Linked DNA regions of Enteractinococcus fodinae. The protein of the gene in region 2 interacts with the protein of the main gene of each other region in a pairwise test. Links are inferred from orthologs where the notes say so. Each region holds a gene or a part of one and is shown on either strand. Other genes may lie near its edges.

Evidence for each region.
Region 1: the proteins of dnaA (region 2) and nadE interact in binary tests that used the Escherichia coli proteins (3 or more experiments, as listed by UniProt). The link is inferred for Enteractinococcus fodinae from one-to-one orthologs.

Annotation. Positions count from the first base shown.
Region 1 is NZ_JAVDYJ010000001.1:2,325,474-2,340,944, reverse strand. What follows is about bases 5,326-8,198. They hold nadE (ammonia-dependent NAD(+) synthetase), read right to left. Parts: upstream 7,235-8,198; coding sequence 6,416-7,234; downstream 5,326-6,415. Other genes in these bases: J2S62_RS10870 (exodeoxyribonuclease III), read right to left, coding at 8,193-8,198; J2S62_RS10875 (hypothetical protein), read right to left, coding at 7,248-8,189; J2S62_RS10885 (ABC transporter ATP-binding protein), read right to left, coding at 5,631-6,356; J2S62_RS10890 (ABC transporter permease), read right to left, coding at 5,326-5,634. Outside these bases: J2S62_RS10920 (MerR family transcriptional regulator), read left to right, coding at 1-22; J2S62_RS10915 (flavodoxin domain-containing protein), read left to right, coding at 212-811; J2S62_RS10910 (hypothetical protein), read right to left, coding at 889-1,452; J2S62_RS10900 (hypothetical protein), read right to left, coding at 2,992-3,135; J2S62_RS10895 (aspartate aminotransferase family protein), read right to left, coding at 3,253-4,623; more of J2S62_RS10890, read right to left, coding at 4,867-5,325; more of J2S62_RS10870, read right to left, coding at 8,199-9,011; J2S62_RS10865 (HIRAN domain-containing protein), read left to right, coding at 9,123-10,076; J2S62_RS10860 (FAD-binding domain), read right to left, coding at 10,078-11,256; J2S62_RS10855 (CueP family metal-binding protein), read left to right, coding at 11,433-12,017; J2S62_RS10850 (hypothetical protein), read right to left, coding at 12,033-12,275; J2S62_RS10845 (hypothetical protein), read right to left, coding at 12,419-12,868; pyrE (orotate phosphoribosyltransferase), read left to right, coding at 12,991-13,551; J2S62_RS10835 (hypothetical protein), read left to right, coding at 13,582-13,890; J2S62_RS10830 (TrmH family RNA methyltransferase), read left to right, coding at 13,887-14,528; fbaA (class II fructose-bisphosphate aldolase), read left to right, coding at 14,570-15,471. UniProt on the Escherichia coli protein: Catalyzes the ATP-dependent amidation of deamido-NAD to form NAD. Uses ammonia as a nitrogen source.
Region 2 is NZ_JAVDYJ010000001.1:10,673-26,145, forward strand. What follows is about bases 4,724-7,598. They hold dnaA (chromosomal replication initiator protein DnaA), read right to left. Parts: upstream 6,984-7,598; coding sequence 5,463-6,983; downstream 4,724-5,462. Other genes in these bases: dnaN (DNA polymerase III subunit beta), read right to left, coding at 4,724-4,819; rpmH (50S ribosomal protein L34), read left to right, coding at 7,401-7,538; rnpA (ribonuclease P protein component), read left to right, coding at 7,577-7,598. Also shown: gyrB (DNA topoisomerase (ATP-hydrolyzing) subunit B), read right to left, coding at 1-1,678; J2S62_RS00055 (DUF721 domain-containing protein), read right to left, coding at 1,949-2,443; DNA replication/repair protein RecF, read right to left, coding at 2,436-3,686; more of dnaN, read right to left, coding at 3,689-4,723; more of rnpA, read left to right, coding at 7,599-7,960; membrane protein insertion efficiency factor YidD, read left to right, coding at 7,941-8,348; membrane protein insertase YidC, read left to right, coding at 8,353-9,315; J2S62_RS00095 (Jag family protein), read left to right, coding at 9,312-9,836; 16S rRNA (guanine(527)-N(7))-methyltransferase RsmG, read left to right, coding at 9,839-10,522; J2S62_RS00105 (ParA family protein), read left to right, coding at 10,555-11,505; J2S62_RS00110 (ParB/RepB/Spo0J family partition protein), read left to right, coding at 14,378-15,473. UniProt on the Escherichia coli protein: Plays an essential in the initiation and regulation of chromosomal replication. Binds in an ATP-dependent fashion to the origin of replication (oriC) to initiate formation of the DNA replication initiation complex once per cell cycle.

The DNA.
Region 1 (15,471 bases), 2.3 Mb from region 2 along the record:
CCTGCCTGCAGACCAGGAGTAGCAGGACTCGGGCTTTAGATGCCGATTGCTTGAGCCGTAAAACAAGAGTTGAACAAGCCTGGGTCATCTGACAGGCGCATACATCTTCGTTGAAGACGGTCCCCGTTTATGGGGACATTAGCCAAATATGCTGTGACCAGTCTCAGCGCTTTGAGCTAGAGAATTTCGACGGGGAAGGAGCGACCGATAGATGACCAGGGCCGTGGTTGTGTACCGCTCAGAATATGGGGCAACTCAGCAGTATGCTCAGTGGTTGGCGGTCGATTTGTGGTGTGACGTATTTGATCGCCGCAGCATACGGCTCGAAGATATGCAAGAGTACGACACCATTATTTACGGTGCTCCGCTGCGCGCCGGAGGCAAAGTCTTGGGTTGCAAGTTCCTCCGCAAAGAGATCGAAATGCTCGGGGACAAGAACCTGATCCTGTTCACCTGCGGCATTTCAGATCCCGAGGTGGGAAAGAATCGTCGCCTCATCCAAGACTGGCTCATCAAAAATCTCACCGATGAGGTGCTTGCCCATATTAAGGTGTTTCATCTCCGCGGCGCGATCGATTACAAACAGCTCAGCGGGGTTCACACCATCGCGATGGCCATGCGGAAACGCACCATTGCCCGGCTGGACCCAGCGGAGCGCACGCCAGAAGAACAGACCATACTCGATACCTATCGCAAGACCACTAACTTCGTGGATCGAGACGCAATCCGCCCGATGGTGAAATACGTCCTGCAGCTCAGCATACGAGGCATCGGCCCCAATGCTGGCGCTTCCCACTTGGTGGACGACTAGACGGTTAACCGCAAGACCGCAGCAGCTCGAGCAGCTACTGCGGTCTTGAGTTCTTGAATTAGTGCGTTGAATAAGGATCAAGCCGAAAAGGCGTAGTGCTTACCCGTAATCCCATCAACGATCACTTCAACGGACCCGTTGTCGCTTTGGTCTGTCACCCACCAGTTGGGCTTACCCAACCGCAGTGGTGTCTCCACGAGTTCAAGAGCGCCGATGGCGGTGATCTTTCGGCGACGCAGAACGACCCCGGCTAAGATCGAGCGAGCCGCGCCGATGGCAGTCGCCTCATCCACCTGTGGTTCAGGATCGCTGATCAGGTTGGGCTCGTCACCTGGGTTGAGAGCCACGAAGTCTTCGGTCTTCCACGCATCGCTCAGATACGCTCGGCCTCCGACAAGGTCCACCAGAACGTGGGCACGGACGAGCTCAACTCTCTGCTGGGTCCTGACCATCGACGAAAGCCAGCCTGGTCGATGCTGCTGACCCTGAAACACCAGCCCGAGAAACGGATGGTGATACAGCGTTGCCTTCAGATCAGTCCGCTGTTTCAACCGTCGATTGACCAGAGCTCGAGCCTCTCCAGCCGAGAACTTGACCGGCCACGCGAGCTCAGGGGCCAGTTTCTGTGTGTCAGTGAGCACCGCGGGTCCCTTCACCTGGACGTTGAGTTGCTAACGTGCTGTCTTCGCCTGCGACCATGCGTGCTGGAACAGGTGCAACTCGGGCGGTCTCAGCCACTGCCCGGCGCACACCTTCTGGCACAGGATGTGAGTGCTGGGTGAGCAGCGAACCTACGATCATGGCGACCGTCGAACAGGTAATGCCAATGACCATCGGATCAAAACCGATGCCATCGGTGCTGCCGAGCAGCTCTGCCGAAACGGACGCGACAGTCCCGATGACCATGGAGCTAATCGCTCCCACCGTGTTCGCCTTCTTCCACCAGACTGCACAGATATACGCTGGCACGAAAGCTGAGCCGAGCACCGAGGTCGCGAACACGACCACGTCGAAGACTCCCGGAGGTTCGGTAATCGCCAAGATCGTTGCGATGACGGCCAGCAAGATAATGGTGATACGCGAAACGTTGACCGAAGTCCGTTCACTCATCGACCGCTGGAAGAAACGCGCCCACAGATCTTGCGAGGCGATTGTTCCGGCTTGTAAGAGCAGGGCGTCCGCGGTGGACATGATCGCACCCATAATCGCTGCCATGACGATCCCGACTGCAAACGTTGGCAGGACGGTGTCCGCTACTTCGAAGATCGCCAGCTCGGGGTTTTCCAGCCCGGGCACGATCAAGATCGCGGTCATCCCCACCAGGTAGGCGCCTGGGATAAACAGCAGATTAAAGATGGTCGCGTAGAGACCGGCCTGGCGCGCCACCGATGGTCGCCGCATTGCCATGTGGCTGACGTTGACGTGTGGCCAGCCAATGTAACCAATTGAAAAGACTAACAGCGCGCCGATAATGATGCCCCACTGGCCGAAGTACTGGCCTTCAGCGCCCCACATTGTCAGGAGGTTCTCGTTGACGTTGGCCAGATTCTCGTTGGCCGCGGTGAGCCCACCGACGTATTGCAGGCTGGCGATCAAGATCCACAGCATGCCCACCACCATGATGATGGCTTGGAAGAAGTCCGTGTAGGCAACTGCGAGGTACCCACCGAGGAAGGTGTACCCAACGATGACTCCGACGGCGATAATCAGGGCCACGTTAACGGACAGCCCTGTCACCATGGCAAGGCCCTGACCACCAGCTAGGAACTGGGCCAGGACGTAGAAGAACATGCAAAACAGCGCAATCGGAGCTGCGATGGCTCGGGTCCAGCGAGATGGATAACGATTCTCAAGGTAACCAATCGACGTAATCGAGCCGAGCATTTGCGACAACTTGCGCATGCGGCGGCCGATAATCGAGAGGTTGAGTACGCCACCGCCGACGTCACCCAGGGCGTACCACATGCTGTAGTAGCCCTGGGTGTAGGCCAGCGATCCGGCGCCGAGGAACATGTAGCCTGACATTGACGAACTTTGCAGGCGCAGGGCGGTCACTGCAGGTCCGATACTACGATCTGCTAGCAGAAAGCCTTCTGGGGATTTCGTGCTGCGGCGCATCGCCCAAACACCGATGCCGAGCATCCCCGCAAAGTACACGATAAGCAGTACCAGATCAATGCTCACTGTGGATCTCCCGTCTTGTCATAGTCGGCATCTTCGACGGCCCAGTTTCGGGAGATCACGTAGAACACGCCCGTGTAAACGACCCAGAAGCCCAGGACCCCTACGAGGACGAGCCACGTGGTTGTTGGTAACGCAAACATACTTGTCACTCAACTTTCGAGGTGTGAATAATTGTGCAAACTCTCCGGCTTGTGCCGGAGTAGGTATATGTGGCTGTGACAGCCCGTGGTGGACCGGACTTACACCGCCGAAGTCTGTCAGCCTTGATAGTGCCGGTCGGCGAGTGCGAGCGCCTGATCCAGCAGTGCGAGCCCTTCTCGCATGATGTCGTCTGAAGTATTCAGTGGTGGGACCACGTGGATGCGATTGAAGTTCGCGAAGACGAGCAGGCCCAGTTCCTTACACTTGCCGATGACCTCGCCCATGGCAGGTGAGCTCCCACCGTATGCTGCCAGTGGTTCCTTGGTGTCGCGGTTCGTGACCAGCTCGACTGCCCAGAAGCAACCGACTCCACGCACATCTCCGACCGATGGGTGCTCGTTTTTCAGTCGCTCGAGTTCAGGTCCAATGACCTCACTGGCTAGGCGAGTCGCGTTTTCCAGCATCTGTTCTTCTTCCATCGCTTCGATAGCGGCAACAGCTGCAGCGGTAGCCAGCGGATGGCCGGAGTAGGTGAGTCCACCCGGGTACACGCGCTCGCGGAAGGTGTTGTAAATGGCTTCATTGATGACCACGCCACCAAGCGGTACGTAGCCGGAGTTCACACCCTTGGCAAAGGTAATCAGATCCGGCGTGACGTTCCACAGGTCGATGGCGAACCAGGTGCCGGTGCGCCCGAAGCCGGACATGACCTCATCGGCGATAAAGATGATGCCGTATTTTTTGGTCAGTTCGCGGACGCCTGCCATGTAGCCTTCTGGCGGGACGTAGATGCCCGCAGTGCCCGGTACCGATTCAAGGATCAACGCCGCGATGGTCTCGGGACCTTCCAGCACGATGGTCTGCTCAAGATGCTCGAGCGCACGCTGGACTTCTTCTTCCTCGGTTTCGGCGTGAAAATACGAGCGGTACGGATAACAAGGCATGAAGTGTACGGTGCCGTGCGTGGCGGTATCGGAGGCGAAGCGCCGCGGGTCACCGGTGACGTTCACGGCCAGATCTGTACCACCGTGATAGGAGCGGTAGGCAGAAAGGACTTTGGACTTGCCGGTGTGCAGACGCGCCATGCGAATCGCGTGCTCATTGGCATCGGCTCCACCGTTGGTGAAGAACACGTGATTCATGCCTTCGGGAGCGCGTTCGGCAATTAGTCGAGCGGCCTCGGAACGAGGTGCTGAGACATGGGCCGGGGCAATCGTGGCGATGGTCGCGGCCTGTTCTTGGATGGCCGCCACAACCTTGGGGTGTTGGTGCCCGATGTTGGTGTTGACCATCTGCGACGAGAAATCGATGTAGCGTTTACCATCGGCATCCCAAACGAAAGAGCCCTCGGTCTTCACCACTGTCAGCGGATCTAACGCGTCCTGGGCTGACCAGGAATGGAATACATGTTTACGATCCAACTCGTATGCTCGCTGGCCCTCGGCTTTCATAGCCTCAGTGATTTCAGATGTATTCGCTAGACTCATGAAACTTCCTTTGCTGGTTTTGCCGGAAACCGAGGTTGACGCCTGCATGGGACGGTGCAGCCCACGTGCGATGAATACTACTCACCATCATCGTGCCATGTGACGCACATCTCGATACACTGACACTTCGTAAGAAAATGCCTAGTCAGTTCTTACACTATGCCTATGATGCAACTCATAGTAAAGGGGTACAGGCGGTATATTTATCGAGCTGTGCAAGGAGGGTATTGAGCCTACTCAGCACTAGCGGTGCAATTGAAGACGCTGCCAACTCAGAGCGGTCAGAACTGCAAAAAGAGCCGGGACGATCACGACGGTGGCAAGCTGTCCGAGATGCACGGCCTCGGGCATGATCGCCCACAGTGCTGGTGCAGACAGTGGAAACCACGCTGCGCTGTCTGGGGCAGCGATGACGGTAACTTGTGCGATCACTAAGACCACAACGGTGGCTGCGATACCAGGCAGAGGCCCACGGCCCAGAGTGGCGACCCAGGCGGCCGGGAAAGTCAGCAGACCGGTCAGTACGACCAGGACTAGCAGGCGTCCGAGCTGCAGGAGTATCTCGCTGGTCAGCGGACCGAGATTCAACGCGAGGCCGCTGACGAGGATCAGTGCTGTCAGACCGATCGATACGGCCACAACCCACAGCATCAGAACCCCAAGTTTCGCCAGGGCAATGATGGATCGCGGCACGGGCAGGGCGAAGAGACCGCTGATGGTGCCGTCGGTAAATTCTCGCCCGAACATCCAGCTCATCGCGATCCCGATGGCCAGCAGTCCACCGGCAGCGATGACCTGAGCGGTGATCCCAATGAGCAGCAGCCAGCCGGTGGTGTCAGCCAGGGGACCAAGTTTTGCCAGCACCTGCTCATCGCCAGAGTTGACGCTGATCGTGAGCGCGATGGCCAGTATCGTAATACCGACCATGAGCAGGATTGCGGTGAGGTGCAAAACCCGAGATGCCCGGGCTTTGCGGAGCTCAACGTATAGGGCAGTGCGAAGCGCTTTCATGAGGCCCTTAGCTCATCGTCAGCGTGGACCATCTGGAAGAACGCGCGCTCCAGATCTGGTGTGCCAGGCTCAAGTTCCCCGATCATCCGGCCATAATTGAGCACCCAGATGCGGTCTGCAATCCGCGCAACTTCATCCAGGTGGTGACTGGAGACGAGGATCGCAGCACCCTGGTCTGCACGGTGCAAGCGGAGCTTTCGTAAGCGCAGCACGCCCGCCGGATCTAAGGTATTTGTGGGTTCGTCAAGGACGACGAGATCCGGGTGGTGCTGCAAGGCCGCTGCTAGACCTACGCGCTGGCGATTGCCCTGCGATAGGCGTCGTGCCGCCACGTGACGGTATCGTTCCAGCCCTAGGTCGGTGATCGCGGCGTCTACCGAATTGGGGATCTGTGCTGTTTCGATCCCTTTGAGTCGGGCCGCCAGCGCCAGGTTTGTTGCAGCATCCAGTTCTGGATACGCAAACGGTTGGTTCACCAGATGCCCGACCCGCCGCCACGCACCGGGCGGGAGATTAGCCAGTGAGACTCCATCGAAACTGATCGTGCCCTTGTGCAGCCGAAGCATCTGCAAGATTGCTTGAATGAGCGTGGTTTTTCCCGACCCGTTGAGCCCGAGCAGAGCGTGAATCTCACCGGCATTTACCGTGAGGTCTACACCAAAAAGACCGGCATCCTCACCGAAGACGAGGGTGGCATGCTGGATGCTGAGTCGCTGAACCACATGCACCCTCCTTGTCTCTCGGCAAGACCTACGGTGTTAATAGCTTCGCCCTGTGCTGTTTACTCCCACCAGGTATCTGATGGGCGAACGGGCAGACGGCGTTTATGTTCAGACCGCTTATACGTGGTTTCGAGTTTCTCGCGGGCTTCGTCCGGGATCGATTGACCTAACAGGTATGCATCGATATTTGCATAGGTCATGCCCAGTTCGTCTTCGTCGGTTTGGCCTGGATTATCGGTCAACAGATCTGCGGTGGGGACTTTCTCAATGAGCCGTTCGCTGGCACCCAGGCGGGTCCCCATGTTCCGAACCTGGGTTTTAGTCAGTCCGGCTAGTGGCATGAGGTCTGCTGCGCCGTCACCAAACTTGGTGAAGAACCCAGTCACTGATTCGGCGGCCTGATCGCTGCCGACCACCAGCGCATTGTATTGACCGGCGATCGCGTATTGGGCGACCATGCGCATCCGGGCTTTGACGTTGCCGAGGTTGTAGTCGGTGGGCTCTTCACCTAGGGCGGCGGTGAACGCTTCGCCGATCGCATCGGTGGCGGAGCCGATCTGCAGTTCGATGTCTTCGTCGGGTTCGATGAACTCGATGGCCGCCATGGCATCGTCGGCGTCGCCTTGGACATGATAGGGGAGCCGTACGCCCCAGAATTTACCCTTCCAATCAGGATTCACCCTGCGGTATTGTTCTACGGCCATTTGGCAGAGCCGACCGCCAACGGTCGAGTCCACTCCGCCGGAGATCCCCAGCACGAGTCCGTTGGCGCGGGTGTGGTGCAGGTAGTCCACCATGAAGTTCACGCGGCGCACGATTTCGGAGTCTAAGTCGATGTCAGCTTGGACTCCCAGGGTGTCAATGATGTGTTGTTGCATGTCGACCTTCCTGCTAGTTGGCATGTTCATACCGTTGTATGCGCTCCCATATGGCTACCGCTTCTTGGTAGTGTTTGCGCATGGTTTCGGCTGCCTGATTAAGCATAGCCGGGGGTACGCTGGGTAAGAATGCGTCATCGTCGTCTTGGATTTCATCGTCTAGTTTCCAGACCCGTTCAAGGGCCTTGTGACCGCGTTCCAAAACTTCGCCGGCGGTGTCGGGCCAGGCGTAGCGACTCAGCGCACCGTAATCGAGTTCGACAAGTCCTTCGATGGGGTGGCCGCGGCTGCGCCATCTGTTGAGCCAGCTCTGCACATGGTCCACAGAGCGCCGGTAGGGGTGGTCTTGTCCGTCGGGGCCATAGAAGGCCATCAGTCGGTTGACCCAGCTGAGTTGCGTGACCGCAGCGTCCAGGTCGCGCACCCGCCGGACAACCGGCGTGCCCCCGATGATCATTTCCTCGACGAGGTCGGTTTGGTGTGATGGCACCGTCCCGCAAAAGGCCGCTAACCAGGCTAGGGAGACATTCCACAGTTGCATATAGAAGTTTGGCAGCGGCCGACTGATCAGCCCCGCGTCTGCCTGCAGTTCGGCGATCTTTTCTAGTGTTTCGACAACGTTGGGTGGGACAAGCCGCTCATAGAGCGTGTCATCGTAGTATTCCCGCCGCATCGCCACGGACTCGAACGCCGCTCGCGTGAGATATTCGACGTGAAAAAGTTGGTGCGGGGTCCCGCCCGGGTCTTGGGCTTCGATGACCCGGATAATCGGTGGGTCGGTGTCGCTGGGGGCGAGTCGGAATGCATCGGGCCGAAGCCTGCGGTTGAGGCGTTCCGCGGCTTCGGCCTCGATATCGGCACGTGACAGTTTCGTCGCGGCGCGTGCCAGCCCGTGAATTCTGGCCGGCAGCTGCTCCAGGGGGACATAGACCCGCAGAAACGTCAGGTGCCGCATGATTTAGCCCAGTTCTGCGACCACTGGCACGTGGTCCGATGGGCCCGGACCCTTCCTGGCTTCGCGGTCAATCCAGGCGTCGGTAACATCATTGGCCAGATGCTGGGAGGCCAGAATGAAGTCGATGCGCATGCCCTGGTTCTTGGGGAACCGCAGGCGCTGGTAGTCCCAGTACGTGTAGGTTTCGGGTCCGGGATGCCGTGGACGAACCACATCGACTAGGCCGGAGTCTTCGAAGGCTCGGAATGCTGCACGTTCGGGTTCTGACACGTGGGTGAGTCCGTTGTTGAGGAAGAATTCCATGTCCCAGACGTCTTCGTCATAGGGTGCGATGTTCCAGTCACCGGTCAGTGCCACACGAGTTGTGTCGGTGAGATCTTCGGTGACATGGTTGTGCAGCGCATCGAGGAAGCGCAGCTTGTACTCCATGTGCTCGTCTTCCAGGGAGCGACCGTTAGGAACGTAGAGACTGTAGAGCCGAAACGGTTCGACATCGGTGTTCTTCGTCCCGACCGTCGCTGAGATCGCGCGAGCTTCGACCTCCGGGTCGACACCGTTTTTCCCGAACTCTGGCTGACCTGCAAAGCCATATTCGACATCATCCAGACCAACCCGGGAGGCAATGGCCACCCCGTTCCACTGGGAGATCCCGAAATGGGCCACCTGGTAGCCCATCATTTCGAACATGCCCCAGGGGAAGTTCTCATCCCGGCATTTAGTTTCCTGGATCGTCAGCACATCGGCATCGGTTTCATCCAACCAGTCTTCGACCCGATCAGCTCGGGCGCGCAGTGAATTCACATTCCAAGTCGCAAATTTCATGTACTCAACCCTACCGGTGACTGATCGTTAGATCGCTGCGGTGTGGAAAGCTTACGTTGTTGAACTCCCAGCACGGGTGCCCACCAAGTGTTGTGCCGGTACCCTAAAGGTATGGGGTTTCTCGCAACGGTGATGGTCTTAGTACTGGTGCTCTATTGGCTGCGCTCGCGTGCACGAAAACAGTCCGTTGAACAGTACTCGATGCACTCTTTTGGAGGGGGTCAACAGGCAGCTCAAGAGGATTCCGCGTCCGATGACGAGATCACGGTAGTGCATAGGGAACTGCCGGAGAGACTCGTGGATCTTCGAGACGGTGCGGAACGCTCTTTTCGAGTTGTGGGAGCCAGCCACTGGGTGGACAGAGATGAGATCTGGCAGTATCACATTGATGCCTTTTTCCTGCACAGGGAACAGGACAACATTCATGATGACAATGCGATAGCGGTTTATGGCGGAGACCGGAAGTTTGGTTACATGAGCGCGGGCATGGCGGCACAGTACGCTCCGTTGCTTGATCAAGTTGGGCCAGATTTCATCGTTGCTCGATGTGATGGAGACTTGGCGCGCATGCGATTTGGGCTGCCACGCATACCTACGCTTCGAACCCTCATCAACGAGCAGAAGATTCGCTACTGGATGTTGGACTACGCAGAGTTAGAAGCTACCGCTTTGCTCTCCATAACCCTTCCGTCGCCAGGCACAGAGGCGACGGGTGGTTACCCGCGCATCGCCGGGCCCTATAACAACGGGGACCAGGTTTTTGGCTACTATGAAGGTTTCGCTACTGACCTTCGAGCAGCTGGGACGCCGCAGGTCTCCTCACTCAAACGAAGTACCATCACGAAGGCCATGCAAGATGTTCGTATTGGGGACCAACTTTCGCTCAGGTCTGCTAACAATACCCTGACAGTCTTCAAGCGGGGCCCTGTTGGTCAGGTGCATTGGAAAGACCACAAGGATGTGTTTGACGGTGGGCTGCTAGAAGTTCAGCAGGTCTTCATTGATATCTATGGCAACGTCGTGAACTGTGGAGGCAAAGCGAGACCGGCTAAAGGGGTACGTTGAATCAAGCGCCGTGCGGCCAGGTGGGCAGTTCGATTGGGTCCTGCAAGACGCGACTCGACGCCAGTCGGCTCACAAACGGTAGCGACATCAACTTGAACATGCCGTTGCGGAACAGCAGTTGTCGTCTATTTCGAGGTGCAAAGAAACTCGCGGTACCCAGGGCCGCATCCTGTTTGTCTCGGACCATCGGTGCTAGCTGGCGCTCGTAGGCGCTAAACGCAGTGGCGTAATCGGAGTCCTTGTCAGCGAGTTCGGCTGCGAGGACATACGCCTCGATCATGGCCAGTGCGGAGCCCTGACCTGCCAGCAGTGACGGGCACGCTGCCGCATCACCAACCAGCACGACACGACCGCGTGACCAGGTCGGCATCCGGATCTGGCTTGCCTTATCGAGATAAAAGGTGCGCGCTTCTGGAAGCCGCGTCAGGATTTGCGGCACTTCCCAACCCACGTCACGCAACTGCTCGAGCAGTAATTGCTGTTGGGCTTCGATATCGTCGGGGATGGGGCCGTCGTGGCGAAACGTGAAGAAAAACATCGTCGCGCCGTCACGGAGGGTGAACCGCAGCGCTTGCGCACCCACTTCGGTGTGCGTGATTGCTACGAGCTCCTCACGCGGGTCATACCCCTCGACGTCGAAGGCCGCGACACTAAACCCGAGGTCCTTGGCAAACTGGTCTTCGGGGCCAAATACCAGACGACGCACCCGCGAATGCAGTCCATCCGCGCCGACCACAAGATCAAACTGGCGGGTGGTCCCACTAGTGAACGTCACCTGAACACCCTCGTCATGATCATCGAGCGCTGCCACAGAATCTCCAAAGAGAATCTCGACATCCTTCAGAGTGTCAAAGATCGCTGCCGCTAGATCCGCACGGGCAATGCTAATGAACCGGTCACCGATCGGACCGAGGAAGCTGCGTGGATCAAGCCGGGCTATCTGTCGGCCACCTCTGGACACTTCGCGCAGTGCTTCCATGTGATAGCCGACTTCGTGGAGCGTCTCTACGATGCCCATCCGCTCGGCCACTTCGTACCCGGCGCCCCAGAAATCAATGAGGTAACCACCCTGACGCAACTGTGGGGCACGTTCGACCAGCGTGGGCTCGTGACCTGCGCGTTGTAACCAGTAGGCCAGGCTTGTTCCCGCGATCCCGGCGCCCGAAATGAGAACTTTCATGAGGGCTCTCTATGGAGAAGGTGTTAGGGGAATTTCATTCTACGGTGTCAGGGTACAGCGGATCCATGGAACTTCCGACAACGGCGAAACCAAGGGATTAGCTGCTCGAGCGCGGAGCTATAAGACGTAGAATAAGGCACGTTGCCAGAGCCATCCTGTCACTGTGGAGGACCAAAATGAGGAAGCGTACACTGCGTGGTGCCGGTGCATTGTTAGCAGCCGGGCTGGTATTCACGGCTTGTGCTGATGGCGGTGACCAGTCTTCTGCTGCAATGGAGTCCTCCCAGCAGCAGCTCATCGCAGCTCACGGGCTTGAGAACATGGATGCGGTCGAGGTCATCGACCATCTCGACCGAGTGCCTTTGGCAGAACGGTCCACCGAACTCATGGCTGCGGTGCTACCTGATCGACTGGTACTTAGTTCCGAGACTGAGGAATTCGCGCTGGAACTGCCCGAAGATTCGTTCTATCTGTCGATCGCTCCCTTCGTGAACTACACCCATGAGTGCTACTACCACAGCCTGACCACCTGCGTCGGGGAACTCAGCGAAGAAGATGTCCACGTCACCATTACCGATGACTCCGGCGAGGTCCTGGTTGATGAACAGCGCACGACCTTTGACAATGGGTTCGTCGGAGTGTGGGTGCCAACCGGTACCAGCGGCACCATTGAGATCAACTACGCAGACATGACCGGCAGCACCGAGTTCGCCACCGACGCTGAAGCAGCCACCTGCATCACTGATTTACAGCTGAGCTAAGGGACAAGCGACGACTTACAGCAAGACTGTGAGCTCGCAGGTCTCATTCACAAAGTCTGCGGCGTCGTCGATCTTTTGAATCTCTTCTTCAGACAGCGCTGCGAGTTCTTCTTTCGCTTGGAGTGCCGCTTCTTCGTCATTACCCGTCAATGCTTCGAGCTTGTTCAGCAGTGGTTGGAGCTGAATAAGCGCATCTTTGAGTTCTCCCTCACTGTGTTCAGCAAGGGCGCTGACATCGTCGTAGGTAGCAGCTAACACGTTCGACGTGTTCTCATCTTCGGGGTCAGCTTCAATAATGCGCTGTTCATATTCTTGAAGTTGAGAGCACGAGTCGTTGGCTGCAGCATTCCCACAGCCAACGAGCAGGAAACTGCCGAGTAACGGCAGCGCCAGGGCGCGAATTAGAGACCGCCCTGCTGAGCGCCGAAGACTGGTCCGCAGTATGTGTTGATGACGTTGCTGGCTTCTTCAAAGCTCATGCCGTCAACTTCCACACCGCTGGGGTCGCTGGCCTGGAGGGCCGCGACATCGTCATTCAGGGTTTCAGCCATGTCGTTGAACTGAGCAGCTTGGACCTGGAGTGCGGTACGCAGTTCACCGTCGCGATCAAAGGAGTGCTGGCGCAAATCCAAGGCAGCTGATTCGATCTGGAAGGCAGCACGGGAATCTGCGCCAGAGGCTTCGCGAATACCGCCGACCGCTTCGGTGGCTTTGGTAGATGATGCCTGCAGCAGGCCGCAGGTTTCTTCCTGCTGGCGTGCATCATTGGCCGCGTCATCAGCACATGCGGTCAAGCCAAGACCCGCAACTGCGGCGATGGCTGCGATTTTGCCCAAGGATTTGATCGACATGAAGGTTCCTTTTCGTGAATGTCGGTAAAACTGCTATTCCGTACTGTACCCGAGCCGGTGTGAGCGGTTGGTGAATGCAACCTAAGAGGAAGAGGGTTACCGGGCATCGTAGGATGGAGCCCATGACCCATGATCTAGACGCCGACCGCGCGCGGCTTGCCGAGCTCATCCGTGAACTGGCCGTGGTCCACGGCAAAGTCACGCTCTCCTCCGGCAAGGAAGCTGACTACTACATTGACCTTCGTCGCATCACCTTGCACCACGAAGCCGCCCCCTTAGTCGGGCGCGTGATGCTGGGACTCCTTGATGAGGCCGGTATCTCCTTTGAGGCCGCCGGTGGGCTGACCATGGGTGCCGACCCGGTTGCGACCGCGCTCATGCACGCTGCCGGCGACCGCAATATTGATGCCTTTGTGGTGCGCAAAGAACAAAAAAGCCACGGGATGTCCCGCCAGGTCGAAGGCCCCTCGGTGGACGGACGCAAAGTTGTCATCCTCGAAGATACTTCTACGACCGGCGGCTCTGCGCTGACCGCGGTCGAAGGCGTGCGCAAAGCCGGCGGCGACATCCAAGCCGTGGCCGTGATTGTCGACCGGGACACCGGCGCGGCCGAACACGTGGCCGAACAAACCGGCGTGCCCTATCTCTACGCGTTTTCCAAAAACGATCTGGGCCTGGACTAAGTCCTAGCTCAGCACATGAAAGGACCTGGAATGGCTGAAAAGAAACCTGAACCAACTGCCGGACTCGTTGTGACCGGCATGCTCGGCGGTTTTGTGACCGGTCGGATCACCAAGCAGCGCCCACTGGCCGGCGTCGTGCTCGGTGCGGCTGGTATTGCTGCCGGACGCCGCTGGTACCGCAACTCCGGTGCCGGAACCACCGCGCTGCTGACCGCTATCTACCTGGGCGCCTTTGGCGCCTCGCACCCGCTGGCCAAAAAGATCGGTGCCTGGCCATCCGTGCTGACGTCCACTGCCGCGGCTGCAGGGGCCGCACGGGTGCTGAACGACACCAAATGACCACTGAGCACCGCGAATCCGGCTGGGAAGACCGCGAAGTAGGGGTCGGTCCCTGGCAAGGGGACTGGCCCGAAGGCGACCACTGGGATCCAACCCTGCTAGCTGAAGGCGATCGCCGCAACGTGGCAGACCACTACCGCTACTGGACGGTCGAAGCCATCGTCGCTGATCTGGACACCAAGCGGCACCCGCTGCATATCGCGATTGAAAACTGGCAGCACGACTTCAACATCGGCACCGTGGTGCGCACCGCCAACGCATTCAACGTTGCCGGGGTGCACATCATCGGCCGTCGTCGCTGGAATCGTCGCGGTGCGATGGTCACCGACAAGTACATGCACGTCCACCACCACCCAACAGTCGAAGACTTCGTGAACTGGGCGAACGCCGAGTCGTTGCCGATACTCGGCGTGGACCTGTTCCCGGATTCGGTGCCAATTGAAACCTTCGAGTTCCCGGAATCCTGTGTCATGGTCTTTGGGCAAGAAGGTCCCGGGCTGTCCGAAGAGATCCACGAGGCCGCTGAAGCCACCTTATCGATTGCCCAATACGGTTCCACCAGGTCGATTAACGCCGGCAGTGCCGCGGGTATTGCGATGCACTGTTGGATCCGCCAACACGGCGCCGCTGTTCGCTAGACTTACCAAAGAATCACAAGTTTCATACTCAAGGAGCTTTCATGGCTTTTGCCACCCCAGACCAGTACGCCGAGATGATCGACGCCGCCAAGACCGGCGGGTATGCGTATCCTGCGATCAACGTGACCAGCTCACAGACCCTCAACGCAGCGCTGCGCGGGTTCGCCGAAGCAGAATCCGACGGCATCATCCAGATCTCCAACGGTGGGGCAAAATACTTCTCTGGCTCCAATATCAATGACATGGTCACCGGCTCGCTGGCGTTTGCCGCATTCGCTCGCGAAGTCGCTAAGAACTACGGTGTCCGCATCGCCATCCACACCGATCATGCGATGCGCGACAAACTCGATGATTGGGTTATCCCGCTGCTAGATGCCTCCGAAGCAGAGGTCAAAGCCGGCCGCGACCCCATCTTCCACTCTCACATGTGGGACGGTTCGGCAGAAACCGTGCCGGATAACATGCGCATCGCCGAACAGCTGCTCGAGCGCACCGCCTTCAACAAGCAGATCCTGGAGATCGAGGTCGGCGTCGTCGGTGGCGAAGAAGACGGCTATGCAGCCGAAATCGATGAGAAGCTCTACACCACGGTCGAAGATGCCATGGCCATCGTCAACGCGTTGGGCACCGGCGAAAACGGTCGCTACATCACCGCGCTGATCTTCGGGAACGTCCACGGTGTTTACAAGCCGGGCAGCGTGAAACTGCGCCCTGAACTGCTCAAAGAACTCCAGGACGCCGTTGGTGAGAAGATCGGTAAAGAACGTCCATTTGATCTGGTCTTCCACGGTGGCTCCGGCTCATCGGCCCAGGACATCGCCGATGCGGTGTCCTACGGTGTGATCAAGATGAACGTCGACACCGACACCCAATACGCGTTCACCCGTCCGGTGGTCTCGCACATGTTCGAAAACTACGACGGTGTGCTGAAGATTGACGGCAA
Region 2 (15,473 bases):
TGTGCTGGCCGTCGACGTCGGCGTCGGCCATCAGCACGATCTTGTGGTAGCGGACTTTTTCGATGTCGAATTCTTCACCGATACCGGTACCAAACGCGGTGATCATGGCTTGGACTTCAGCGTTGCCCAACGCGCGGTCCAGGCGTGCGCGCTCGACGTTGAGGATCTTCCCGCGCAGCGGCAGGATCGCCTGGGTGCGTGGGTCACGGCCCTGCTTGGCCGAACCACCGGCCGAGTCACCCTCAACGATGTAAATTTCGGACTCGGATGGGTCCTTCGAGGAGCAGTCGGACAGTTTGCCGGGCATGCCGAAGGATTCCAGCGGCGATTTGCGGCGAGCGTTCTCGCGGGCCTTGCGGGCGGCCATGCGGGCGTGAGCGGCCTGCTGGGCTTTGCGGATAATATCGCGTGCCGGTCCGGGGTGAGCCTCGAGCCAGTCGCCGAGCTGTTCGGTCATCGCCGAGTACACGTAACCGCGGACCTCGGAGTTACCCAGCTTGGTTTTGGTCTGGCCCTCGAACTGCGGCTCGGCAATCTTGACGGAAATGACCGCGGTGAGGCCTTCACGGATGTCGTCACCGGTGAGGTTTTCATCTTTTTCGCGCAGGATCTGCTTATCGCGCGCATACCGGTTGACCAACGAGGTTAGCGAACCACGGAAGCCTTCTTCGTGGGTACCGCCCTCGTGGGTGTTGATTGTATTGGCGTAGGTGTGCACCGATTCAGAGTACGCGGTGGTCCACTGCATGGCCACTTCGATGGACATGCCCTGATTCACGTCTTCTTTTTCGAAGGCGATGACGTCGTCGTGAATGAGTTCGGCGCGCTTGGCCTTATTCAGGTGGGTGACGTAGTCCAGCAGTCCGTTTTCGTACATGTAGTCAACAAACCGAATGGTCTGCTCTGGCGATTCAGTGTCTTCGCCGTCGTCAGACTGCAGTTCGGCTTCGGCCTCGGCCAGTGTTTCGTTGTGGCTTTCGCCGGCGATTTCATCGGCCGTCGAGGCGTCAACGACCTGCTCGCGCTCATCGGTCAGCGTGATGCGCAGGCCCTTATTCAAAAACGCCATCTGCTGGAACCGTGCGCGCAGCGTTTCGTAGTCGAATTCGATGGTGTCGAAGATTTCTGCATCCGGGTAGAACGTAATGATCGTCCCGGTCTTATCGGTAGTGCCACCCTGTTGCAGCGCATCATCGAGCAGTCCACCGTTTTTGAACGAGATGGTCCAGATGTAACCCTGGCGGTGGATTTCGGCTTCGACCCGAGAGGAGAGCGCGTTGACGACCGAGACACCGACACCGTGGAGACCACCGGAGACCGCGTAGCCTCCCCCGCCGAACTTCCCGCCGGCGTGTAGTACGGTCATGACGACTTCAACGGTGGGTTTATTTTCGGTTGGGTGCATGTCCACGGGGATCCCGCGGCCATTGTCCTCGACCCGGACGCCACCGTCCTTCAACAGGGTGACATGAATGGTATCTGCGTGCCCGGCGAGTGCCTCATCGACCGAGTTGTCAACGACCTCCCAGACGAGGTGGTGGAGCCCGCGTTCTGCGGTGGACCCGATGTACATCCCCGGGCGCTTCCGGACGGCTTCGAGGCCTTCCAGCACGGTGATGTCGCCAGCTTCATAGGAATGCTCTACGCGTTGCAGCTCAGACTGGGCTTGAGTAGCCATAGCTAAGGTATTGTCAGTTAGGTTTTCAGCCACGGGCCGTTTAGCTCCTTAACAGCGGTGCAGATCAACTACAGAAAAGTCTGTAACGTCCCTATTCTACGACATTATGTGACGTTTCGCCCAAAATCGAGGGGTGCTGTGGGCTAAAACCTGCCCCATAAAGCCCAAAACTGCCTCTGCAGCGTGATCGCAGGCCTGAATATGCCCCCCGGATCATCTTCAGTCTCAGAAATCGCTCTACAGGCCGTTGGGGCGCCGCAATCCAAAAACTTATCTGCGGCGCGGGCGACGACCATAACTTCCGCCGGTTGGGCCCTTAATTTCCAGCTTGGTGATCACACCGGGACCGAGGACTTCGTCGAATTTATGCATCAACTGCGGGGTGAGTAGGCGTAACTGGGTGGCCCAGGCCGTTGAAGATGCGCGCAGCACGAGTTTAGCGTTTTCAAAGGTCTCGACTTTCGCGTTCTCTGCGATCTGCGGGCCCACGACGGAAGCCCAGTCGGCCAGTACCGACCCGACGGCTACCGGTTCTTTCCACCCGCGCTGGGCAATGAATTTCGAGAACACATCGCCTAACGGCTGCGGGCCCACGGACCGGACATAATCTTCTGTTTTTGGGCGCGGCTTTTTCGATCGGCGATGAAATTGCCCGGCCATTCCGGGACGGTATCCGGCTTCCGCTGCGGCTAAACGCACCCGTTGTAGGGCTGCGGCGGCGGCATCAATGTGGTCTTCTTCGGGTTCGATGGGTTCATCAGTCATCGTCGCCACGCTCCGATGGGGACTCGGAACCTTCCGCATCTTCGAAGTTGTTAGCCTCAAGGACCTTTAAGGTTGCCAAATCCGTGTGGTGCTCGCCCGGAGACGAAATCCCGTCGCGCATTTGTACCGGGATGTGGGTACCGGTGAGTTCTGCTGGGATATCTGCGGCCACCGCGGCCGTGATGATCAGCTGTTCGGCGTCCCGGGTCATTTCTGCCAGCCGGCTGCGTCGTGCAGCATCGAGTTCGGCGAAGACATCGTCGAGAATGAGCACCGGTTTGGCATTCGGATCTGGATCGTCCTCGACCAACACCCGATAGGAGGCTAACCGCAGCGCCAGGGCCAGCGACCAAGTCTCACCGTGGGAGGCGAATCCTTTGGCCGGGGCGGGGCCCAGAGTGATGACCATGTCGTCGCGGTGGGGACCCACCAGGGTGATGCCGCGGTCGCGTTCGGCACGGTAGGAACTTTCGAGTTCAGTCAGTACCGCTTGGTAGAGCTGAGCTTCATCGGGCACTTCGGCGTGCTGCCCGGATGCCAACGGGACCGTGGATTGGTAGCTAAACCCCGCCGGTTTATTGCCATTGGATAATTGCGCGTAAGTATTGGCGGTGGGGATCGCCAGCAGTCTTAAGGCATGCAGGCGCCCGTTGATCAGTCGTGCTGCGGCTCGGGAGAGGTGTTCGTTCCACACGCCCAGCGTGGTTTCGTGTTCTTCGGTCCAGGCGCCGGGTTTGCGACCGGATTTTAGTAGTGCGTTGCGTTGGCGTAAGACGCGGTCGAAGTCGCGGCGAGCATCGCCGAGTGCAGGACGCATTTGGACGATCAGGTCGTCCATGAATCGGCGGCGAATGTCTGGTTGTCCGCTAACCAGTTCAATGTCTTCGGGCGCAAACATGACGGCTTTGAAAATGCCGTAGGCCTGGCGGGCTGGTTGAGGTGCCCCGCGGTTGATCGCCACCCGGTTGGATTTGCCGGGGTTGATCTCGTACTCGATGGAGATGGCCTGTTCACCGCGGTGGACGCGCCCTCTGGCCAGTGCTTGCTCGTGACCGATGCGCACCAGAGGGTGATCATTGGATACCCGATGCGAGTGCTGGACCGCCAGGTAGTTGATTGCCTCGGCTACGTTGGTCTTGCCGACACCGTTTGCACCAACCAGGATGTTGGGACCGGGCTTGAGGTCAAGCTCGGCCTGTTCGTAAGAACGATAATTGGTCAGGGACAGGTGTGACAGGTACACGGCTAGTTCGGGATGCGGATCGGCATGACCAAATACCGGTAGTCCTCGTTCTGCGGGCCTTCAAGTTCTTTTTTACCCGTCAGAAGGGCTGGTTTTGGTGCGCTGGTGAAAGCAAAGCGGGTGTATGGCCCACCGATGACGTTGAGCCCGTCAGACAGATACGACGGGTTGAACGCGACGGTGATCTCTTCGCCTTCCAGCTGGACTGGAACAGATTCGTTGGCTGAAGCGTCATCGCCTTGGCCTGCTGACAGGGAAACTTCATTGCCGCTAAACGACATCAGCAGTGAGGTGTTGCGTTCTGCAACCAGAGCCACACGCTTGACGGCTTCGACAAGTTGGGCGGTATCTACGGTTGCATAAATATTTGATTCTTCGGGGAACAGCGAACGAATCTTTGGGTACTCGCCGTCAACCAGCAAGCTGGTGGTTCGACGACCACCAGAGGAGAAACCTACTAATTCAGCGGAATCCTCGTCCGAAGACAACCGGAATTCCATTTCACCGCCGCCACCGAGCGAACGGGCAACTTCAGTCAGGGTTCGAGATTTCACCAAAACGGAAGTTGAGATCGATGGATCGCGAGGAGTCCAGGTGATTTCTTTCATGGCCAGACGGTAGCGGTCGGTGGCCAAGAAGGTGATCGTGTCACCTTCGATTTCGATTTTGACGGCAGTCAAAATCGGCAGTGTGTCATCTTTGGAAGCTGCGGCAGTGACTTGTGAAATTGCTTCGGAGAATACTGATCCATCGATCGTGCCAGCAACGTCAGGCATAGCGGGAAGTGCTGGATATTCATCAACCGGCATGGTCGCCAGAGTAAATCTGGTGTTTTGGCAGGTCACGACAACGCGGGACTCGGTGAGCTCGATCGTGACTGGAGCGTTTGGCAGCGATTTGACGATGTCACTGAGCATGCGGCCTTCAACGAGAATCTGGCCTTCGGTATCGATGTGCGCTTCGATATCAAGTTGAGCAGAGGTTTCGTAATCAAAGCTTGCGATCGAGACAAGATCATCTTTGGCGGTGATGAGCAGACCGCGCAGAACCGGAACGGGTGGGCGGGGTGACAGAGAACGTGCGGTCCAAGTGACAGCGTCAGTTAGAACATCCCGTCCGATTGTGAACTTCACGAAGAGTCTGCCTTCCCTTGAGCGATTGCAATGCGAAATTGTCCGATGACATAAGTGGTGAACACCAAAAATTATAGAGGTGCTCTAGATAGCTTAGCGGTCTTTGAGGACCACCGCGACAAGCCAAGACGAATTCGCGACTGCACCACGGCCATCGAACCTGAGGAATTTTCCGGGCCATTGTTATTTAGAGGTGTTTAAAGGAATAGGGGTATTAGTAGGTGGTGTGGATACTGTGGAAAAGCCTGTGCATTGGCACCCCTATACCGAAGTTCCTGTGGAGAAGAACGTGCATGGTCTTCGCTTTGCGTGTGGGTAAGGTGTGCAGGACCAAAATGCTTACATCGTTGTAATTCCACCGCTTTAGAGAGTTATCCGCATTAAGAATAGGGTTATCCCTTAAGAATCCACAGGGTTATCCACACCGTGGAAAACAGGGTTCAACCCACCTGTGGACAAAGCTGTGGATACTTGTGGATCGTGGTGGAGAGACATTGGGCGAAGGTGCCCTAGCCCGCACGCCGTAGCCCTAATAGGGGTATTCATCAGGTGTGGAGAAGCATTCAACCTTAACCTGAAGGTTTGCGAGTTTAATTGCAGTATTCCGACCATTTCGGGCTAATTGTCGCTCCGACGGAAATTCTTAAATATTGCGGGCTCGCTGCTTAATTTTGTTCGTTAATTCCGTGACCTGGTTGTAAATCGCATGCCGTTCGCTCATGAGATCTCGGATCTTTCGGTCAGCATGCATCACCGTCGTGTGATCGCGTCCACCGAATTCTGCCCCGATGCGAGGCAGTGACATCTCGGTGAGCTCACGTAGAAGGTACATTGCAATCTGACGAGCCGTCACCAGCGTGCGCGTCCGAGATTTCGACTGCAATTCGGCAATCGAAAAACCGAAGTAGTTAGCGGTCTCATCCAAAATGAGCTCGGATGTTATCTCTTGGGCGTCGTCATCAGAGATGAGATCTTTCAAGATGTATTGCGCCTGATCAAGGTTGATGGGCTCATTATTGAGCGACGCATACGCGGTCACTCGAGTCAGGGCGCCTTCGAGCTCACGGATATTGGTATCGATGCGCGAAGCAATGTATTCCAGTGCATCGGCGGGAACTTTGATGCCCTCTGCATCTGCCTTCTTCGCCAGGATCGCAATCCGAGTTTCGAGATCAGGTGGCTGAATATCTGTGGTCAGTCCCCACTCAAAGCGGGAGCGGAGACGTTCCTCGAAGCCGGATAGTTGTTTCGGAGGCAAGTCCGAGGTAATCACTACCTGCTTGTTGTTGTTGTAGAGCGCATTGAAGGTGTGGAAGAACTCTTCAACGGTGGCTTCTTTATTCGCCATGAACTGGATGTCGTCGATCAACAGGATGTCGACGTTGCGATAAATCTGTTTGAAGGATGCGCCCTCGTCGTGCCGAATCGAGTTAATGAAATCGTTCGTAAATTCTTCGGAGTTGACGTAGCGCACTCGTAAACCGGGGAAAAGCTCCTGGGCGTAGTGACCAATCGCATGCAACAGGTGGGTTTTACCCAGACCAGATTCACCGTAAATAAACAGCGGGTTATAAGATTTTGCCGGCTGTTCTGAGACTGCGTAGGCGGCTGCGTGAGCAAAACGGTTCGATGAACCGGTGATGAAATTGTCGAAATGATAGTGCTCATTGAGTCGAGAGCGTTCACCGGATTGTGGTGGAACGTTTTGCTGCAGTCCACTACCTGGCGCTGCGGCAGGATTCGTTCGGGAGCTAAACAACTCGTCTAAGAGCGGTTCATCAGTGGCAGATCGCTCAGCATGTGACTGGGTAGCTTGCGAGATATTCACAACGTTATCCACAGGCCGTTCGGCGGGTGCTGAGCGCGGCTCGGGGGTCGGGATTTCGGGTGTCGAAGCGTGCATATTGTTATCGATGGAGTATGCACAGTTGATGTCGGTACCAAAGACAGCGGTGAGCGCATCAGCTAAGCGTTCATGGAGTTGGTTCTCCAAGATGTCCCGAGTCATTTCATTGGGAACCGCTAACAGCAGGGTATTTGCGATGAGACCTTGCGGGCGAGCAAGATCAAGAAAGCCCATCTGACTAGGTCCGATGTCACCAGAGGTGCGTACGTTTTCAACAACCCTCTGCCAAGAGTTGATGATCGACTCACTTACACTCATCCGCTAAACCCCACTTTATGCTTCCCGCACTGACTCTGAGTTCCTCTCGTCATCACGGCAATATCCCCACGTTGCGCAACCGGTCTCACACTTGGAGCGTTCTGCCAGGATTGCAACGGTCTACTTCTGACGTCTCCACAACACTAGCCTTAATTTCCACAGGCGGGTTGCAGTTATGCACAGCTTATACACAGTAGAGGTTTTAGGATAACTGATTCCGATCCTGAATTTGACCAAATCGATCGGGGTTCTTAGACTTGGTGAGTCTTATCCGGGGTGAAGCGTGCCCTTTTGTGGCTGCACCCGGTAAGCGTAAACAGATAATGAACAGATATCGCCGAAGTTTTTGGGCAAACGCAGGTTTGAAACGTACTTCCCCAGCATGCTTCTGCGTTTGATTGAGTGTGGAGATTAACAGTGTCTAAGCGGACTTTTCAGCCGAATAACCGCCGCCGTGCCCGTAAGCACGGCTTCCGTTCCCGTATGCGCACCCGCGCTGGCCGTGCCGTTCTTTCAGCACGCCGCTCCAAGGGTCGCTCGCGTCTGAGCGCCTAACAAAGTGTCGGTGTCGGTGGCCGCAGGAGCTTGATCGATTGCTACCGCAACACCAACGAATACGCACTGCAGCACAATTTTTTGATACGCAACGTTCCGGTTCCCGTTTCGGCAATCGGAACGTTGTCGTATCTGCAAATATTCGCCCGGTAGCCGGCCAGGACCCACGCGCAGGTTTTATAGTTTCAAAAGCCGTGGGCAATGCCGTCACAAGAAATAAAATTAAGCGCCGACTGCGTGCCATTGTCGCCGACCTTTTCAAGAGCGATCTAGATACCCACCAGGGTTCTGTTGATGTAGTTGTACGGGCGCTACCGGCTTCGGCTTCCGTCGATTTCGATGAGCTCCAAGCATCAACCACCCAGGCGGTATATGGCGCGCTCAGAAAGTTTAAGCGTCGTGATGAACAACAAGGAGCATGAAGAACCCGTCTTCGGAACGCAACCTTCGCCATTTATTGTGAAGGACAGCGCCACCGAGTGGGGGTTCTTACGTGCCCTCCCGTCGACGATCGTCGGATGGCTGCTTCGGGCGTATCGGAAGGTCATCTCCCCCACCTACGGAGATGTGTGTAAGTTCTTTCCGACCTGTTCCGCCTACGGCCTAGAAGCGGTTTATACGCACGGTGCCATTAAGGGTAGCCTTATGGCAGGACGACGGGTCTTGAGTTGTCATCCTTGGCAGGATGGTGGCATAGATCCCGTTCCCCCAGGGAATAGGATTTGGCCGGATGGCAAGCGACCATTCATTATTGAACTGAACCACCCGGTGATTCCACCGGACGATGAGGCCACCAAAGAGGATAAATAAAATTATGGGATTTTTTGACACGATTCTTCTCCCCTTTACATGGGCGGTCTCATGGGTGCTCAGCATGTTCCACACCCTCCTGGGCGCCATCGGGATGGATTCCGATTCGGGATGGACCTGGACGCTAGCCCTTGTACTACTTGTGGTGCTGATTCGTACCCTCTTGATCCCGGTCTTCGTCAAACAGATCAAATCTCAGCGAGCGATGCAGGAACTGCAGCCTGAGATTAAGAAACTTCAAGAGAAGTATAAAAACAAGAAAGATCAGCTTTCTCGCCAAGCCATGGCGATGGAACAGCAGCAGTTATTTAAGGACCGCGGGACGAGTCCGTTCGCTGCGTGTCTGCCCATGCTGGTCCAGATGCCCTTCTTCTTTGCGCTCTATCGAGTCCTGATATCCGCTTCAGGTGCTGCTCAAAACAACGAGTCCATTGGTGCGTTGTCGGCAGATGAGATTCAATCCTTCTCCAACTCCACCTTCGCCGGCGCGCAGATGTCGGACATTCTCATCGATCATCTCGGTGAGGGCTTTGACCTTAACGTCGTCATCGTCGCCAGCGTCCTCATTATCCTGATGACCGTCTCCATGTTCTACATGCAGAAGACGCTCATGGGGAAGAACATGTCCGAAGCGGCTCAGACCGGACAGTTCGCACAGACTCAAAAGATCATGCTGTACGCGCTGCCACTGGTCTTCCTCATCGGTGGTTTCAACTTCCCAATTGGTGTGCTCATCTACTGGACCGCCACCAACTTCTGGGCCGTTGGACAGCAGCTCTTTATTATCCGTCGTAACCCGACCCCAGGGTCCATTGCTGAACGCGAACTCAATGAACGTCGCGCAGCCAAGGGCCTGCCCCCTGTTGGTAAGCAAGCCGAAGTTGCGCAAGAAAAAGCAAAAGCTCGGGAAACGAAACCAGCGGGCCAACGTCAACAACCTGTGAGAAAACCTAGGAAGAAACGATGAACGCAGAACCATCTAACGCCACTGACGAAGCCCCGGAGGAAGAACTCTCCTCCGCTGATATCGAAGCTGAAGGCGACCACGCGGCCGACTACATTGAGGAACTTCTCGATATCGCCGACCTCGATGGCGACATCGATATTGAGGTCCGCAACAACCGAACCTACCTCTCGGTCCTGGCCCCTGAGGATGACGAAGACATCCAAGGCTTAGTCGGTGAAGATGGCAAGACGCTGGAAGCGCTTCAAGAGCTCACCCGCCTTGCCGTGCTGTCTGCCACCGGTCAGCGTTCGCGATTGATCCTAGACATCGCTGACCATCGTGTGAAACGAGCTGAAGCACTCCGTGAGCTGGCTCGCGAAGCCATTGCTACAGTGGAAGCTGAAGGGACTGCTCAACACCTCAAACCCATGAGCCCCTACGAACGTAAAATTGTTCACGACGTCGTAGCTGAAGCCGGCCTGCACTCCGAATCCGAAGGTGAAGGTCCACGCCGTCACGTCGTGATTACCGCCGGAGAATAGTCTTGTCTGATAACCAACCCGCACCTGTCACAGACCCTTCTGAGGCCCTCCTCGAACGTCAGGAGGCCTGGGTTGTCGACGCCGCTGAAGTCCTTTACGGCGAGCAATTAGAGGTCGCTGAGCGCTTCGTGGAGCATCTGGTGACGACAGGTATTGAGTGGGGCCTGCTCGGACCGCGCGAAGTCCCCAGGATGTGGGAACGCCATGTGCTGAACTGCGCGGTAGTTCACGAGCTCCTCCCCCAGGGCGCGCTGGTCGCTGATGTGGGTTCGGGGGCCGGTCTGCCCGGTATAGCTCTTGCCATTGCGCGTCCAGATGTGCAGTTCGTGCTCATCGAACCGCTCGAGCGCCGAGTCGACTGGCTCAACATGGTCATCGACGATCTGGAACTTGAAAATGTCGATGTCATCCGGGCGCGATCAGAACAGGTCGTTGATTCGGTAGACGTGGATATTGTCACCGCACGTGCAGTCTCTGCTATGAAATCGCTCATTCCGATGACGGTTCCGCTCCTTCATGGCAAAGGTGAGCTGCTTGCGATTAAAGGTCGCAGCGCACCGGCGGAGCTAGAAAAAGCGGACAAGGTTTTGCGAAAGTTCAAGACGAAGGGCTCCGAAGTACTCAGCATCGGTGATGAACTCTTGGAAGTACCCACAACCGTTGCAAGACTTACATACGGTTCCTGACCGGGACAGCAAAGTATTTCAAATTTAAAGTAATGGAGGCAGGCTTGGCCGATCGAGATAGCGTTTCTCAGGAAACATCGCAGGGTGCAGGTAGCATCGCTGCGACGCCGCTGGCTCGGCAGTTAGAGTCCGAAAAGCGTCGTCGTGAGAAACTGAAGGCCAAGCGCATGCCCAAACCCGAGCACACCCGAATCATTACGATCTCAAACCAGAAGGGTGGCGTCGGGAAAACCACGACGACCGTGAACCTTTCGACCGCTATGGCGAGAGCTGGCATGAATGTGCTGGTCATCGATATGGATCCGCAGGGTAACGCCTCGACTGCGCTGAACATCCCCCACCCACCGGGAACACCATCGATTTACAACGTACTCATTGAAGATGAAGCCCTCAAAGACGTGGTGTACGACAACCCGGAGACAGATGGTCTGATCGTTGCCCCTTCGACGATCGATCTTGCTGGAGCAGAGATCGAGCTGGTCTCTCTTGTTGCGCGTGAGCAGCGTCTGACGCGCGCCATTCAAAACTACTCGAAGTACCGTGAGCAGCAAGGTCTGCCGCGCCTCGACTACATCTTTGTTGATTGTCCCCCAAGCCTCGGCCTCTTAACTGTTAACGCCTTCGTAGCGGCCGGTGAGGTACTCATTCCTATCCAGACTGAGTACTATGCCCTTGAAGGCTTGTCGCAGCTGGTAAAAAACATCGAGATGATTCAGCAGCATTTGAATCCGTCGCTGCATATTTCGACCATCCTTCTGACGATGTTTGACTCCCGAACAAATCTCGCGGTTCAAGTCGCCGATGAAGTACGCGAATACTTCCCCAAAGAAGTACTCGACGCCGTGATTCCTCGGAACGTGCGAATCTCCGAAGCTCCTTCGTACCAGCAAAGTGTGCTCACCTACGATCCAAGCTCGACCGGTGCTCTAAGTTATCGTGAAGCAGCTATGGAAATTGCAGAGCGTGGCCCAACCTCTGCCTAACTCCAGCCCAGAATGCCGGTATCGTTTCACGTGAAACATTGATATTTCACGGCGATAGAGAGCTGTCATAGCGTTCACTATAAGATTTCGTGCCTAGGGACTCCCACGTGTCCCACGCGCGACTACTGCCATTTCATGTCATCGGCAGGTACCTATCGCATTGGCCCTCAAGCGGGCATTGAGTAAGACGCTCATATTGAAAAGACTTAGGCATGTAGACCCGTGGAACTCGGGGTTGAGAAATAATAGCGGTTACCGCAACTACTCCTTAGTGCCGGTTCACGCCTGGCACGACGGCAGTGCTTTGACAATTCGGAGATACAGTCCTAGGTCTCAAGAAAACCAGACTAGTTGCATTACAGAGGAGCCACCCCGACCGAAAAGCTCTCGCTGCATCATGGTATAGAGGTGTCTGCCACGTCTTGTGACGGTTTCGAGCGAACTTCGACTCACAGTCTCTTCAGCGTGCTGGAGTCTATTTTGCTGTATGAGGCACTAATCGCAGAACCGTGGAGTTCCCTATCCCATATAGGTCTACATGTCTTCCCGGCCGGGAGTTGCATGTCTGCCGGCTCGAGTTGTCGGTTGTGCTCACTCGAGTCTTCGTAGTGTGATCGATTTCAATGACCGATGCATATCGGCTCAACAGCAGGGTTCGTGCATTTTCTTACGCTTAAGCCTTGCGCGGGCGTAGCTGATCGCCCTCCCCTGCGACTTCACAAACACTTTGAATTTATTGGGCTCTTCCGTGAGACGTTAAAGCCTGACGTCGTTTCGACCAGCGTGCCGGTAGCGCTGAGGTGTAGTGGATCTGAGCACTCCCTTGCCCAGGTCTCGCGGAATAGCCGACCCTCTCCTGGTTGTTATGTTTGTGCTAAGAATACGCCGGCTCCCTGGTGATGGTCTTCTGGAGCCGAGCCGTGCAAGGATTTCCAGCGAGTATGATGCAAACAGTAGATGGTCTCCGAATGCTTTCAGGTAAACTAGATGCTTGCATTTGTCACGGGCTTTGTCTGGAACGTCGCCTGTCAGTGCGTCGGGCTTTAAGCCAGGGTTGTGGGACGCTCGGATATAAAGTTAAGTAGCCGATTGTTAGGGAGCGTGCTATCGCTAACGCTCCTCACCCTTGCGTTAGCGATATAAAGCCTTCTGAATCCGAGGAGTGCTCTGCCACCGTAGGGGTGTTTGGGATTCAGAAAGACCGAAGTTCCGCTCGGACTGTTTCACGTGAAACCTTCCCGCTCCTTAGCCCTTAACACTTTCGTTTTAGTCGCATCGGTTTCTAACAACTTTGTGAAACCAGCATTCTGCTTCCTAAAAGAGCTGTCGAATAACCCCCTCATGACTCGCCTGGGTCCGTTTGGTTTCACGTGAAACGGCTAAACAAGCGTGACGTTACATGCCATGCGCGTCCGAGAACTTACTATCGATCTGACTCGGTTTGCTGCAGAGACTGTTTCGCTTCCCACCAGGAGCCCACCGAGAAGATGAAACAATGTGGGAATGTCTGGTTGGACCTTGGCCGGGCTCGCGACATTTCGGTAGGACCGAATACGTTCCCGGGCTCTGCTATCAACTTATCGGTCGCCTCCATCTCTCAGCCGCTCCCCTACTGTCCGTCTGCTGTTGAAAGTCGGGTAATAGCTCTGAGTCGTATGTGTATCGCTAAAGACTTGCTCTGACTCTCCGCCTGGTTTCACGTGAAACGTATGAAAGGAACTGGCCGAGTTAGCGGTGCACCTTGTAATTGCGAACCCTGACGTCGAGCTAGAGTGCGTCGGAAAGAGGCGGGTCAACCCGCACAGAGTAAAAGGTGGGTCAGGTGTTTCTACTACAGGTAGGTTGCTCGAAGTGGACCCCGGCTTTCTATAGTATCGCGCTACCCGGGCTGCGTTATTACGTTAAATCAACTGATGTACCCGCAGTGCGCGTGAAGTAGCGTCCGAGCTGATAGCCAGATGAGGCGCCTCTATTCAACTTTGGCCTCTGAGATGTGTGGTGCGCGCTGGAGTGAACTTATCGAAAGGCGCCGACACGTTGGCTATCGAGAGTGTAGATCGTCGACCTTACCGGTTGGAGCTGCCTATGCGAAGACAATCAGAGATTGTAGAACACCATAACCGAGTGTCCCCTCAAACAAATTCATAAACACCGGATATCTCTGATGATTCCCGTTTCACGTGAAACATGACGCGAGCAAGCGCTATTTCAGGACGGCAAGCGAGATAACCTTGAGTAAGTGAAGCCTAGGGGCACTTCGTAGTGAACGGAACGACGCAATCGATACCGCCTACTCAACGTTTTAAAGCCTCGTTTTTCGTCCGTCTAAACTTTCAAAGTCGTCAATTCCAGAGGGGCAGGCAACTACAATAAATCATCACTCAGGTCACGCTCCGAGGAAATGTTCACAATCTAGTCGAAGGAGAATCTGAAAATATCGGAAGAATTGGACGCTTCACTCATGTTTCACGTGAAACACTCTCCGCGAATCAGTGGACCTCATAGTTATGAAAGATAAGTTTCGAATGCGGTGAAGAATGGTTTAGGGGCCGCTGGAGCATTTGATGCTGTCGTGACTATAGTCCATCCCCTACGTTGACCGCCTCTGTTCCGATACTCGTCGTTTCATAGGGACCAATAACGCGCTTCGAAGGTAAACTTTGGCAGAACTTTGAGCCATTCGTTTCACGTGAAACTTGCCGCTGGTAAATCGAGGGCGATACTCCTTCTTCGTTCTTGCGGCGCGCTGTGGGTAGCACCCCTCCCCCTACGGCATAAATTCGGAGTGTTTCACGTGAAACGCGACAACTTGTCCAAAATCTCGATAAGGTATGTAGTGGTCGAATATCGAGCTCAACAAAAGCGGGAGAAAATGACACAACCACCAAAGAAGGGGCGCAGAGGACTGGGGCGCGGACTCAGCGCTCTAATTCAGGATACGTCTACGCCAGACAATGAGGACGAATCAGCCGCTTCGGAACAAGCTGAAACACCCACAACCGACACGAAGCAGACTGGCAATAATAAGTTGGACGCATCAAAGATTGCCGACACGCTCGGTTCGCGCTACCTCGACTCGGGCGATGTTTCACGTGAAAAGACTCGTCCGTCTGACCTCTTCTTTGGTGCCGACCAGCCTGCGGCTAAAACTTCGAAGCGCAAGAACGGCAGTCGGGCAGCGATGCCCAATCCTATTCTCGAGCGGACGACCGCGGAGCCTGAAGCAGAGGATGCCGTAGAGAGTCTGCTGCGTGATGTGCCAGTTGAGGATATACAACCAAACCCACGCCAACCACGCGAGGAGTTTGATGAGGAAGCCATGATCGAATTAGTGGCCTCCATTTCGGAAGTGGGCGTGCTTCAGCCGGTTGTTGTTCGGCCGTCGGGAACCTCTGGGCAATATGAGCTCATTATGGGTGAACGACGCTGGCGAGCCAGCCGTCGAGCAGGCCTAGATACCATCCCCGCCATCGTTCGAGACACGGCCGATGAAGATCTACTCCGCGAAGCGTTACTTGAGAACATTCATCGCAGTGAACTCAACGTGCTCGAGGAAGCGGCTGCGTATCAACAACTCATGCAGGATTTCGGATGGTCACAAGACATCCTGGCTAAGCGGGTAGGACGATCACGTCCGCACATCTCGAATACACTCCGACTCATGAATCTTCCGCCAGCGCTACAGCGCCAAGTGGCTTCGGGTGTACTCTCCGCAGGACACGCACGCGCAATTCTGGGCCTTGGTAACGAGGCATTGATGAACCAACTTGCCCAACGGGTCATCAATGAGGGTCTCTCGGTTCGCTCAACTGAAGAGCTGGCTAGCTTGATGTTGAAAAACTCCGAGGATGCCGGCAAGACCACTCCCCCGGCGCGCCGGAACACGCAGCACTTTGATGAGCTAGCCTCGTCACTTACGGATCTTTTAGATACTCAGGTGAAAATCACCCTGGGAGCTAAGAAGGGAC